2 regions of the Mesorhizobium sp. P3_B5 genome follow, and region 1 is predicted to be linked to the other one. Evidence: riboswitches for the same ligand, from Rfam matches in the RefSeq annotation. Region 1 holds a riboswitch; the other holds the start of a gene.
The links. Region 1 has a riboswitch for cobalamin ahead of AC1DVW_RS18610 (DUF1636 family protein). Riboswitches for the same ligand answer to the same signal wherever they lie in the genome.
Positions count from the first base shown of each region.

Region 2: another riboswitch for cobalamin. It lies ahead of AC1DVW_RS06395 (aromatic ring-hydroxylating oxygenase subunit alpha); the one in region 1 lies ahead of AC1DVW_RS18610 (DUF1636 family protein).

Region 1 is NZ_JBFUGR010000006.1:412,533-419,163, reverse strand. Features, by position in the region: gene cobN (cobaltochelatase subunit CobN) at 1-1,991, opposite strand, end outside; gene cobW (cobalamin biosynthesis protein CobW) at 2,010-3,047, opposite strand; gene AC1DVW_RS18610 (DUF1636 family protein) at 3,050-3,481, opposite strand; cobalamin riboswitch at 3,521-3,724, opposite strand; gene AC1DVW_RS18605 (winged helix-turn-helix domain-containing protein) at 3,754-4,953, opposite strand; gene AC1DVW_RS18600 (NADH-quinone oxidoreductase subunit A) at 5,286-5,651, shown strand; gene AC1DVW_RS18595 (NuoB/complex I 20 kDa subunit family protein) at 5,642-6,223, shown strand; gene AC1DVW_RS18590 (NADH-quinone oxidoreductase subunit C) at 6,229-6,631, shown strand, end outside.
Region 2 is NZ_JBFUGR010000002.1:291,535-298,165, reverse strand. Features, by position in the region: gene AC1DVW_RS06420 (carbohydrate ABC transporter permease) at 1-1,104, shown strand, start outside; gene bglA (beta-galactosidase BglA) at 1,109-2,773, shown strand; gene AC1DVW_RS06410 (ABC transporter ATP-binding protein) at 2,805-3,917, shown strand; gene AC1DVW_RS06405 (DUF680 domain-containing protein) at 3,996-4,232, opposite strand; gene AC1DVW_RS06400 (DUF680 domain-containing protein) at 4,292-4,492, opposite strand; cobalamin riboswitch at 5,000-5,201, shown strand; gene AC1DVW_RS06395 (aromatic ring-hydroxylating oxygenase subunit alpha) at 5,318-6,565, shown strand; gene AC1DVW_RS06390 (FAD-binding oxidoreductase) at 6,589-6,631, shown strand, end outside.

The DNA of each region.
Region 1 (6,631 bases):
GTGACGGCGGCAATGCGCCGCTTGGCCTGTGCGGCTTCGCCCGGGTTGGAGACGATGAAGGGATAGATGACGGGCAGCGGGCCGGTGACGATCTCGGGAAAGCAGGTTTCGCTGAGCGCTACGGTCTTGCCGGGCAGCCACTCCAGCGTGCCATGGGCGCCGACATGGATGAGGGCAAGGACGCCCAGCGACTTGCGCAGCCACAGGCCGAAAGCGATCAGTTCGTGGCGCGGCGGCAGGGTCGGGTCGTGGTAATCGGCGCGGCGATCGGCCGAGCGGCCCCGATCGGGGGCGAGGGCCACGGTGATGTTGCCGAAGGTCGCAGCGCGGAAGGGGAAAGCGCTCTTACCCTCCCCCTTGTGGGGAGGGTGGCCCGCAGGGCCGGGTGGGGGTGGTGCGCCGCTACCCCCACCCCGTTTCGCGCCATCCGCTTCGCGAATGTCGCGAACCGACCCTCCCCACAAGGGGGAGGGTGAAGGAGCGCCCCACGCCGCATCTACCGCTGCAATTGCCGCTGTGGGCAGCTCCGTCGAAAAGGTACGATACTCATCCAGCCCCAGCCCGGCGCCACTCCGCTCCAGCATCTGCAGCAACTCGCGCGGCGTTTGCGGAATCCCTTCAACGGCGTAGCCCTGTTGCCTCAGGTCGTGCAGCATGGCGAGCACGCTGGACGGCACGTCGAGGCCGACGGCATAGCCGGTGCGGCCGGGTGCGCTGGGATAGTCGGGGATCAGGATGGCGAGCTTGCGCGTCGCGCGTGGCGCTTGCTGCAGGCGAACAAAAGCTTCGATGCGGTTTGCTACCTGCGCTACGCGGTCGGGCTCTGGTCGGTTGGCCAAGGCGCGGAAGGCCAGTGCCGGGTCGGTCTCGCTCTCGCCCTTGAAGGAAATGGCGCCGGCGAGGATGCGGCCATCAAGCTCCGGCAGCACGACATGCATGGCGAGGTCGGCGGGGGCGAGGCCACGTTGGTTGTTTTGCCAGGTGTCGCGGCGGGTCGTCGCCACGATGACCTGGAAGACGGTCACGCCGGCGCGGTCGAACAGGGTTTCGACGCCGGGCTCGGCGCCGGAGGCGAAGGCGGTGGCGGCGATGATGGCGGCGGGCTTGAGCGTTGCGAGCGCGGTCTCGACAAAGGCCAGTGACGTCGGGTCCTTGAGGCTGGAGACGAAGATGGGGACCGGGGTGATGCCGCGCTGGCGGAGCGCGTCGAAAAGGGCATCGATGGGCGCGACATCGGCAGCCAGCAGCATCGAGCGATAGAAGAGGATGGGGATGACAGGTGCGGCGTCTCCCTCCCCCTCGAGGGGAGGGTGGCCCGCACGGCCGGGTGGGGTCGGTACGACTGGATGTGGCGTTTCCTTAGGTCGGCGTGCGTCACGGGCGACCCCACCCTCGGCCTGCGGCCGGACCCTCCCCTCAAGGGGGAGGGGGACGACACCGCGTCCGGGTTCGTAGTAGCCGGCTTTCGGCACAGGGACAGGCTCGGCGACCGCCGTATCTTGCCCAGCCAGCCGCGCCAACCGCTGTACCAGCGCGCTCATATTCGCCGGGCCGCCCTCGCGGAAATAGCCCAGCAATGCATCGAGCTCTTCGCGCCGCAGCGTCGAGGCTTCGATCAGCCTGAGATCCTCGTCGTGGCTTTCGCCGGGCAACAGCGCCAGTTTGATGCCGTGCGCTCGGGCGGTCGCGGCAAGCTGGTCGCAGCCATAGCGCCACCAGTCGTAACCGCCGAGAATGCGAACCAGGATGACCTTGGCGTGTTGGGCTACACTGTCGACCCACAGGTCGACGGACATCGGATGGCGCAGGTCGCGCAGCGCTGCCAGCCGCATCGAGGGCAAACGGCCGGCATCGGCCTTCCATGCCGCCGCCAGTCCGGCAAGATCGCTGTCGGTGAAGGACAGCGCCACGATATCCGCCGGCGTCTGCCGGAGATCGACAGGCTCGGCGAGATCGTCGAGCGAGGCGGATGTGGTGGTGAGGATGTGCATCGCGGCTCGTGCCTGAGATCAGCCGGCGAGTATACGCTCGATTGCCGGGCGGTTCAGCCCCTTCAGGCCGATGACGACGAGGCGCGAGCGACGGTCATCGGCAGCAGTCCAGGCGCGGTCGTAATAGTGATTGACGCGCGGCCCGACAGCCTGCAGCAAGAGCCGCATCGGCTTGCCACCGACATCGACGAAGCCTTTGACGCGCAACACGTTTTCCTGCTCCGCGGCAGTGGCGACGCGCTTTGCCAGCTCGTCCGGACTGGCGATCGAGGCAATGTCGACAATGAACGTGTCGAAGTCGTCATGTTCGTGGTCGAATGCGCCGTCATGATGGGACTTGCGGTTCTCGATGTCGTCTTCGACGGCAAGGCCGAGCCCGAGCAGGACCGAGGGATCGACTTTGCCATGCGAGGTCGGCACGATCTTCACGGCGCGGGCGGAGTGTTCGTTGATGATGGCGTTGGCGCGGGCCGAGCCGGCGGCGTCCATCAAATCGCTCTTCGACAGGATGATCAGGTCGGCGCAGGCGATCTGGTCCTCGAACACTTCCTCGACCGGGTCGTCATGGTCGAGCGTCTCGTCCTTGGCGCGCTGCGCCTGCAGGGCGTCCATGTCGTTAGCGACACGGCCCTCGGCCAGCGCCGGGCCGTCGACCACGGCGATGACGCCGTCGACAGTCACCCGGCTCTTCACTGACGGCCACTGGAAAGCCTGGACCAGCGGCTTGGGCAGCGCGAGGCCGGACGTCTCGATCAGAATGTGGTCGACCCTCGGCGTCAGCGCGAGGATCTGGTCGAGTGCGGGCACAAAATCGTCGGCGACGGTGCAGCAGATGCAGCCATTGGCGAGTTCGACGATGTTTTCCTCGGGGCAGGTGTCGATGCCGCAGCCTTTGAGGATTTCGCCGTCGATGCCGATGTCGCCGAACTCGTTGACGATGATGGCAATGCGTTTGCCGCCGGCGTTTTCCAGGAGATGGCGGACCAGCGTCGTCTTGCCGGCGCCGAGGAAGCCGGTGACGACGGTGCAGGGAACGCGGGAGAGGTTGGCGGTCATAGTCAGTCCTTCAGCATGTCGAGGGGAGGGATGCGGGCAACGAGGCCGCGCTTGAGGGATTCGGGCCGGCCGCGCCACGGAATGAGGCCGTCGGTCGAGGTGGCGAAGAGTTTGGCGCCGGTGACGAGATCGGCGCCGCTGCTCGCGGTCAGGTCGCCGAAGACATAGCTCCAGCAGCCGTCGCGCAGGATCGCTGCGCTGAGGCGGCGCTTGCAATTGCCGAGGCATTCGACGGTTCGGATGCGGATCTTGTCATCCGCGGCGGCGCGGCGCGTGTCGTCGGCCAGCAATTCGCCGGCGCGGGGATGGGCGTCGGAGCCGGTCTCGTCACGACAGGAGGCGCAGACGATGACGGTGACGCCGGCCAAGGCATCATCGTTGCCGCCGGACAAAATATCCGCTGTTTCAGCCGAAAAACTGCTGTCGCGTTCCAAATCAGGCTCCTTGCCCGGAAAACCCGCCAGGCGATCGGATACTTTATGTCCTAGACGGCAGGTCTCCTGGCTCGCGGGTCATCGCCTTGGGTGCCGCCTTCCCGGTGTTACCCAGTGGTTTTCGGCCCAGGCTCTTCGCTTACAGTTGCGGGGACAGCCGCGGATTTGGGATCGAAATCCCGCACCGCATTCCCTCTTGGCCCCTCCCTTTGAAGAGAAGAGACCGTCTGGATCGGATTTAGGCTTGTGTATGCAGGCGTGTCAACGCGCGTCTACGACGCGGTGATGTCGGCGAGCGGCTGTCCGAGGTCGCCGGCTGGCGTCACTTCAATGCGCTCCAGGCCGAGCCAGCCCTGCATCAGTTTCAATTCCTCGAACAGTTCTGCGGCAGTCTCAGGCGGCGCGCCGGGCTCGGCGTAGGCGGCGTGGACGCGCAGCACGCTGGCGGGACGGTCGGCCTTGAGGTCGACGCGGGCGACGATGCGGTCTCCCAGCAGGAAGGGCAGGACGTAGTAGCCGTACTGCCGTTTGTCGGCCGGCGTGTAGATCTCGATGCGGTAGCGGAAGTTGAACAGGTTTTCAGTGCGCGTCCGCTCGAAGACGACCGGATCGAAGGGCGCCAGCAAGGCCCGAGCCTCAATCCGGCGCGGCAAACGGGCGTCTTTGTGCATATAGGCCGGCTTGTCCCAGCCCTCGACGCGCATAGGCAAAAGTTCGCCGGTCTCGACCAGTTCCTCCAGCCGTCCCTTCATGTCGGCCGGCGACAGGCGGAAATAGTCGCGCAGGTCGCTTGCTATCGCGATGCCGTGGGCGCGGGCGGAGATGCGCAGCAATTCGCGATGCGCATCCTCGGCGGCTGGCACCGGCAGATCGAGGATCGCCTGTGGCAGCACGCGCTCCGGCAGGTCATAGAAGCGCTCGAAGCCGCGGCGGTGTGCCGTGGTGATGCGGCCGGCCCAGAACAGCCATTCGAAGGCATGCTTGGCATGGCTCCAGCCCCACCAGCCGCCCGAGCCTTTCTGGCCCTCGAGCGCCGAGGCAGCAATCGGACCCTGGTCGACGACGTGGCGATAGATCTCTTCGATATAGGCCGCGTGTTCGCGGCCCCATTTTGCCAGGCCCAGATACATCTCGCCGCCGCTCTCGGCCCGCTGCATGCGCCAGCGCATCAGCGGGTATGTTTCGACCGGCAGGAAGGAGGCTTCGTGGGCCCAGTATTCGAAGACCGTGCGCTTGCGCGTCACGGCGGCGTTGTCGAGCAAAGTCAGCGGGTAGGGGCCAAGGCGCGAATAGAGCGGCATATAGTGAGCGCGCACCACGGCGCTGACGGAATCGATCTGCAGCAGGCCGGTGCGGGAAAGCACGCGGGCGAAGTGCCGGCGGTCGGGCGTGCTGGTGGGGCGGGTATCGTTGAATCCCTGGGCCGCAAGCGCGATGCGGCGAGCCATGGCGAGCGAGATCTTTTCCTTCATGGGAGACGAGACTCTGATGATTTTCGAGCAAATGGAGCCGATGATTCCGGGTCATGCTAGCAGGGTTTTGGCGGGATCCATGTCAGGAGAGAAAAGTGGAGTAAAAAGTGAAGGAAATCAAACAGGAGCGGAACGGACCAGTTTCTCTCGAAGTGCCGTCCAGCACCGTCTTTTGAACAAGGTTTGACTTGCTTCGCCGAAAGCGCTGCGCTAACCCTCGCCGCGTTGCAGCATAGGCACTTAAAACGGTTCAGCGGTTAAACTGTCACGCTTCCGCATTGAGGTTCGTTGCTGTAATCAGAGTGGATTGGCCGCCAACGGGAAGCTGCTGCATGACCGCACTTTTGAGTTCGTACCTGCCCATCGTCCTGTTCATCGGCGTGGCTCTGGTCGTCGGCCTGGCGCTGCTTGTGGCGCCGTTCCTGGTGGCCTACCGCAGCCCCGACCCGGAAAAGCTTTCCGCCTATGAGTGCGGCTTCAACTCGTTCGACGATGCCCGCATGAAGTTCGACATCCGCTTCTACCTGGTGTCGATCCTGTTCATCATCTTCGATCTGGAAGTGGCCTTCCTGTTTCCGTGGGCGGTCTCCTTCTCGAAAATCGGCATGCTGGGCTTCTGGTCGATGATGGTGTTTCTGGCGGTGCTGACCATCGGCTTTGCCTATGAATGGAAAAAAGGAGCGCTGGAATGGGATTGAGCGACAGTTCCGGCACGCTCGTCGCGCCGAAGCCCAAGGGCCTGATCGATCCCAACACCGGCCGGTCGGTGGGGTCTGACGATCCGTTCTTCCTCGAAATCAACAACGAGCTGGCCGACAAGGGCTTTCTCGTCACTTCGACCGAGGCGCTGATCACCTGGGCGCGCAGCGGTTCGCTGATGTTCATGACCTTCGGTCTCGCCTGCTGCGCGGTCGAGATGATCCACACCTCGATGCCGCGCTACGACTCGGAGCGGTTCGGGGTTGCGCCGCGCGCGTCGCCGCGCCAGTCAGACATCATGATCGTGGCCGGCACGCTGACCAACAAGATGGCGCCGGCGCTGCGCAAGGTCTACGACCAGATGCCGGAGCCGCGCTACGTCATCTCGATGGGCTCCTGCGCCAATGGCGGCGGCTACTATCACTATTCCTATTCGGTGGTGCGCGGCTGCGACCGCGTCGTGCCGGTCGACATCTATGTGCCCGGCTGCCCGCCAAGCGCGGAAGCGCTGCTTTACGGCATTCTTCTGCTGCAGAAGAAAATCCGCCGCACCGGCACAATCGAACGGTAGGCCCAATGAGTGCATCCCTGAGCGAACTCTCGATCTATCTGAGTGAAAAGCTGGCCGGCCGGATCGGCGAAGCGGTGTTTGCCTATGGCGAACTCACCGTTGCTGTCGAGCCGGGCAATCTGATCGAGGTGGTGACCTTCCTGCGCGACGATGCGCGCTGCCAGTTCATCTCGATCATCGATGTCTGCGGCGCCGACTATCCGTCGCGGGCCAAGCGCTTCGATGTCGTCTATCATTTGCTGTCGCCGAAGCAGAATGTGCGCATCCGCTTGAAAGTTCAGGCCGACGAGGAAACCTTGGTGCCGTCGCTCACCGGCGTGTTCCCAGGCGCCGACTGGTTCGAGCGCGAGACCTACGATCTCTATGGCGTGTTGTTCTCCGGCCATCCCGATTTGCGCCGGATCCTGA
Region 2 (6,631 bases), on a different contig from region 1:
GCCGTCCTGATCTTCGTCGCGATCTGGACTGTGCCGACGCTCGGCATTCTGGTCTCGTCGCTGCGCGACAAGGACCAGATCATCGCCTCGGGCTGGTGGAACTCGTTCTCCAGTTCCACCCAGACGGAAGCCGGCCGGTTGCCGCCGGCCTCGGGGCAGGTCGAAAAGGACGGCAAGTTCGTGCTTGCCGGCAACATCTTCGGCGAAGGTGCCGCCCGCAACATCAGCGCCTTCGGCGTCAAGTCGGCCGCACCGACGCAATACCCGGCCGGCACGACAGCCGATCTCGGTGACGGCGTGAGCTTGCAGGTCAATGCCGACGGCACGTTCGTTATGTCCTCGCCCAAGGCTTTCGAGGGTGACCGCGGCCAACGCGTCTACTACGCCTCGTCGGCGCCGCCGAAATTCACCACCGACAACTACAAGACGGTGCTGTTTTCGGAAGGCATCGGCCGCTCGTTCATAAACTCGCTGACTGTCACCATTCCGGCGACCGTCATCCCGATCCTGATCGCGGCTTTCGCTGCCTATGCGCTGGCCTGGATGCGGTTTCCTGGCCGCGCGCTGCTGATTGCGGTGATCATCGGCCTGCTGGTCGTACCGCTGCAGATGTCGCTGATCCCGCTGTTGAAAATCTACAACGGAGTCGGCCTGTTCTTCGGCGTGCCGTCGAAAACCTATCTCGGCATCTGGCTGGCGCACACCGGCTTCGGCCTGCCCTTCGCGATCTACCTGCTTAGAAGCTACATTGCCGGCCTGCCGCGCGAAATCATGGAATCGGCGCGCATCGACGGCGCCAGCGACTTCGAGATTTTCGTCAAGATCGTCTTGCCGCTGTCGTTCCCGGTGCTGGCCTCCTTCGCCATCTTCCAGTTCCTCTGGGTATGGAACGATCTGTTGGTCGCGATGGTTTTCCTGGGTACCGAGGCGGACCAGATCGTGCTGACCGCCAAGCTCAATGCGTTGCTCGGCTCACGCGGTGGTGATTGGGAAATCCTGACGACATCGGCTTTCGTGACCATCATCGTGCCGCTGATCGTGTTCTTCTCGCTGCAGCGCTATTTCGTCCGCGGTCTGCTTGCAGGCTCGGTGAAAGGAGGCTGAGACCATGCAATCCGCTTTGAAGGCGACCTCGAAGCCCGATCTCGCTGTCGATCGAGACTGGTGGCGCGGCGCGGTGATCTACCAGATCTATCCGCGCAGCTATCAGGACTCGAACGGCGACGGCATCGGCGACCTCAAGGGCATCATCGGCAGGCTGCCCTATATCGCCTCGCTCGGCGTCGATGCCATCTGGATCTCGCCTTTCTTCAAGTCGCCGATGAAGGATTTCGGCTACGACGTGTCGGATTATTGCGACGTCGACCCGATGTTCGGCACGCTGGCCGACTTCGACGCCCTGACCGCCGAGGCGCACAGGCTTGGCCTCAAGGTGATGATCGACGAAGTGCTGTCGCATACCGCAGACAATCATCCGTGGTTCAAGGAAAGCCGCTCAAGCCGCACCAATGCCAAGGCCGACTGGTATGTCTGGGCCGACGCCAGGCCCGACGGCACGCCACCCAACAACTGGCTGTCGATTTTCGGCGGCTCGGCCTGGCAGTGGGACACCAGTCGCCAGCAATATTATCTGCATAATTTCCTGGCCGAGCAGCCCGATCTCAACTTCCACAGCCGTGCCGTCCAGGACGCGCTGCTCGAGGTCACCCGCTTCTGGCTGGAGCGCGGCGTCGACGGCTTCCGCCTCGACACCATCAACTTCTACTTCCACAGCCAGGGGCTGGAAAACAATCCGCCGCTGCCGCCGGAAGAGCGCAACGACCAGACCGCTCCTGCGGTCAACCCCTACAACTACCAGGACCATCTCTACGACAAGAGCCGCCCGGAAAACCTCGCTTTCCTCGAACGCTTCCGCGCGCTTCTCGACGAATATCCGGCAACCGCCGCGGTCGGCGAGGTCGGCGATTCGCAGCGCGGCCTGGAAGTTGTGGCGGCCTACACCGCGGGCGGGAAGCGCGTGCACATGTGCTATTCGTTCGATTTCCTGGCGCCCGAAAAGATCAGCGCGGCAAAGGTGCGCTCGGTGCTGGAATCCTTCGGCAAGGTCGCCAGCGATGGCTGGTCGTGTTGGGCTTTCTCCAATCATGACGTGATGCGCCCGGCGTCGCGCTGGGCCGCCGGCGAGGCCGACGAGACCGCCTATCTCAAGGTCATCTCGGCGCTGCTGATGTCGCTGCGCGGCTCGGTCTGCCTCTATCAGGGCGAAGAGCTCGGGCTCGGCGAAGCCGAGCTGCAATTCGAGGATCTGCAGGACCCTTACGGCATCCGCTTCTGGCCGGAGTTCAAGGGCCGCGATGGCTGCCGCACACCGATGGTGTGGGATGCCACGGCCAAGAATGCCGGCTTCTCCTCGGCAAAGCCCTGGTTGCCGGTGCCGGGAAAACACCTTTCGCAAGCGGTCAACGTGCAGCAGGGCGACGACAGCTCGCTGCTCGAGCACTACCGGCGCTTTCTGGCTTTCCGCCGTCTGCATCCGGCGCTGGCCAAGGGCGATATCGAGTTCATCGAAAGCGAGGGCGACACGGTTGCCTTCACGCGGCGCGAAGGCAACGAGCAGATCGTCTGCGTCTTCAATCTCGGCGCAGGGCTGGCCAACATCGATCTCGGCGGCCGCGCGCTGCAGCCATTACCGGGGCACGGGTTTTCAGGACAGACTGGCGCCGGCTCTATCCGTCTTGGCGGCTACGGCGCCTGGTTCGGGCGTATCGACTGAATTTGCTAGAAGAATTCACTGGGAGGAAATCATGGCCGATGTCACGCTAAGACAAGTGAAAAAATCATATGGCAATCTGCACATTCTGCACGGCATCGATCTCGACATAAAGTCGGGCGAGTTCATCGTCTTCGTCGGCCCTTCGGGTTGCGGCAAGTCGACCTTGCTGCGGTCCATCGCCGGATTGGAGGAAATCACCTCCGGCGAGCTCAAGATCGCCGGCGAGGTGGTCAACGACGTGCCGCCGTCGAAGCGGGGCATCGCCATGGTGTTCCAGTCCTACGCGCTCTACCCGCACATGACCGTCTACGACAACATGGCGTTCTCGATGAAGATCGGCAAAGAGAACAAGGCCGAGATAGACCGGCGCGTGCGCCAGGCGGCGGAAATCCTGCAGCTGACCAAATATCTCGACCGCTTGCCCAAGGCGATGTCGGGCGGCCAGCGCCAGCGCGTCGCCATCGGCCGCGCGATCGTGCGCAATCCAAAAGTGTTCCTGTTCGACGAGCCGCTGTCCAACCTTGATGCGGCACTGCGCGTCGCCACCCGCATCGAGATCGCCAAGCTCAAGGAATCGATGCCTAACACGACGATGATCTACGTCACCCATGACCAGGTCGAGGCGATGACGCTAGCCGACCGCATCGTGGTGCTCAAGGAAGGTCATATCGAGCAGGTCGGCACGCCAATGGACCTCTACAAGAAACCGGGCAATCTGTTCGTTGCCCAGTTTATCGGTTCGCCGGCCATGAACATCCTGCCGGCGACGATCGAAACAACCGGCAATTCGACTGTCGTCAGCCATGTCGGCGGCCGCAAGGCGACAGTGCCAATCACCACGCCGACTTCAGCGAAGGGCGCTGCGGTGAGCTTCGGTGTTCGGCCGGAGGATCTGGTGGTCTCCACCGGCGCCGATTATCTTTTCGAGGGCAAGGTGGACTATGTCGAGCAGCTCGGCGAGGTTCAGCTCATCTATGTCGACATCGGCCGCGCCGACCTGCCGCTGGTGACCAAGCTGCCCGGCAATGTCGAGGTCAAGCGCGGGGCGACGCTGCGGCTGAGCGCCGATGGCGGTGACCTGCATATCTTCGATGCAGACGGACATTCCTTCGCACTGCACAAGCCGGAAGCAAAGGCGGCTTGAGGCCGACCGGTCCGTATCAACAAAAAAGAGCGGCGGGCCTGGCCCGCCGCTCTTTTTTCTGGAGATCGACTTCGGCTTTTAGCGGCCGAAGAGGTTCCGGTCGCTGCCCTGAGGGGCCGACTTCTGGACGTCACCCGACGAGTTCAGCAGCTTGTAAACCGGCGAGCCGGTGTCGCGTACCGAAGACGTCTTTGTGTTGTCGACGTTGACGGTCGCCTGCTTGCTGATGTCGGTCCCGCCAACGCTGTCGTTGTGGGCATAGGCGCTGCCGGCGGCAATCATGAGGGCGGCGGCGGCAAGAACAATCTTCTTCATTTTAAGTCTCCTGAATTTTCGTATTCCAGCAAGCGGCAATGCATTTTGCCGGGATCGGCTTAGTTGTGACCGAAGAGGTTACGGTCGCTGCCCTGAACGACGGGCTGCTTGTCAGCCGGAGCCGACTTCTGAATGGAAGCGGTGTACGAGCTGTCGACAGCCGGGACGGCCTGGTTGGCGCCGAAGTGGTCGCTACCATTGGCGAAGGCGCTGCCGGTGATGGCCAGAACGGCGACGGCAGTGAGAACAATCTTTTTCATTTTTAGTACTCCAGTATCTTAGTTCATCAGTCCGTCTAGCGGCGTGTCTTGGAAGGAATTCGCATCGTTCGGACAGCCCCGATGTGGGTGAGGCCAGCGCCTGTTTCCAATCACGAAGTTGTTCCGCGTGGACCATGGCTCTGCACCTTGAAATTGTACCAGAGCCTCCTACACTTTCTATTTTAGTGAATATTTTCAATTCGTTATGCTGTGCCGCCCGTGAGCCAGCTGACGAATTGGCAAACCAGCGTTCACACCGTCCTGCACGCTCTGTCAACAGAAACGAACCGTTCGGTTCGATTTTAGAAACTGCTAATAGTCACTTTTCGAAACCGTTAACTGTTTTTAGCGCCGCCGCAGGTCGAATCCGATGCGCGAAGCGGGCGGGTCACGGCCGGTGAAAGGCTGGGTTCGCGTCACAAATCCTGGCCGGTGCATTTCGCCTATGGTGTCGCGCTGCATGGATGCGATGTCGCTTTCATGCCGATGGCGCGGCCGCTGTCGTGATTAGATGATGGCATCTCAGGTGCCGCTTCGTGACGATGAAGCGGAGAATTGGGAAGCCGGTCAAAACCCGGCGCTGCCCCCGCAACGGTGGTGGAGTTCAAGTCGCAACGGGAGACCACTGGGCCACAGGCCTGGGAAGGTGTCGCGACCGTCCGCAAGGACACTCCAGAGCCCGGAAACCAGCCCGAAATAGCTAGACTCGACTGATCGCGGTGGGCGGTCAAGAGGTGGATGGTGCATGCCGGCCTTGTCGCCGGATTGCGATCGGTCTTTCCTCCATCACCACCAAGTTCAGTCCTTTGAAGATGAGGACAGGACATGGATGCGCGCAACGACATGCTGAGGCTCTTGCACAGCCGTAGGGACGGCTACTCGCTCGAGCAGCCCTTCTATACCGATCCCGACTACTTCAAGCTCGACATGGAGCTGATCTGGTATCGCGACTGGCTGTTCATCGGTCATGATTGCGAACTGCCGAAGCCGGGCAGCTACATCACCGCCCAGGTCGGCGACTATCCGGTGGTGCTGGTCCGCGACCAGCAAGGCAAGATCAACGCGTTTCACAATTCCTGCCGCCATCGCGGCAGCCGCGTCTGCAACGCAGAGAAAGGCACTGCGGCCAAGCTCGTCTGCCCCTATCACCAGTGGACCTACGAACTGGACGGCAGGCTTTTGTTCGCAAGGCAGATGGCCGAGGGTTTCGACAAGAGCCAGTTCAGCCTGAAGCCGGTGGCGTGCGAAAGTGTCGGCGGCTACATCTTCATCTGCCTGGCCAGGGAGCCGGCGGACTTCGCGCCGATGCGCGCCATGATCGAGCCTTATCTGTTGCCGCACCGGCTGCGCGAGGCAAAGGTCGCCTTCGAATCGACCATCGTCGAGAAGGGCAACTGGAAGCTGGTCTGGGAGAACAACCGCGAGTGCTATCACTGCGCCGGCAACCATCCGGAACTGTGCAAGACTTTCCCGGAAGCACCGACCGTCACCGGCGTGCAGGGTGCCGACAGCGACCCGGAAATGCTGGCGCACTGGGCGAAATGCGAGGCGGCGGGCCTGCCGAGCAAGTTCCGCATCGATACCGCCGGACAGTTTCGCGCCACCCGCGCGCCGCTGCTGCGCGATGCCGTCAGCTATACGATGAACGGCAAGCGCGCGGTGAAGAAGAACCTTTCCGACAGCGTTTCGGCCGACCGCATCGGCACCTTGATGCACTACCACTACCCGACGACCTGGAACCACATCCTCATCGACCACGCCGTTACCTTCCGCGTGCTGCCGATCAGCGCCACGGAGACGGCGGTGACGACGAAATGGCTGGTCCACAAGGATGCGGTCGAAGGCGTCGACTACGACCTTGCCGAGCTCACCCATGTCTGGACCGAGACCAACGACCAGGACCGGCGCATCGTCGAGGAGAACGCCTTCGGCATCCTGTCGCCGGCCTATGAGCCTGGCCCCTATTCGGAGTTGCATGAGGGCGGCGTGATCCAGTTCGTCGACTGGTATGCCCGCTTCATCGGACCGCGCCTTGCCGAGGGCGGCCGGCCCGCGCTGCGCAGCGTTGCCTGAGAAAGGGTGAAGGGATGAATGCGATGACGGACCTCGGGCTCTACCGCCATCTCGACGAGATGGCGC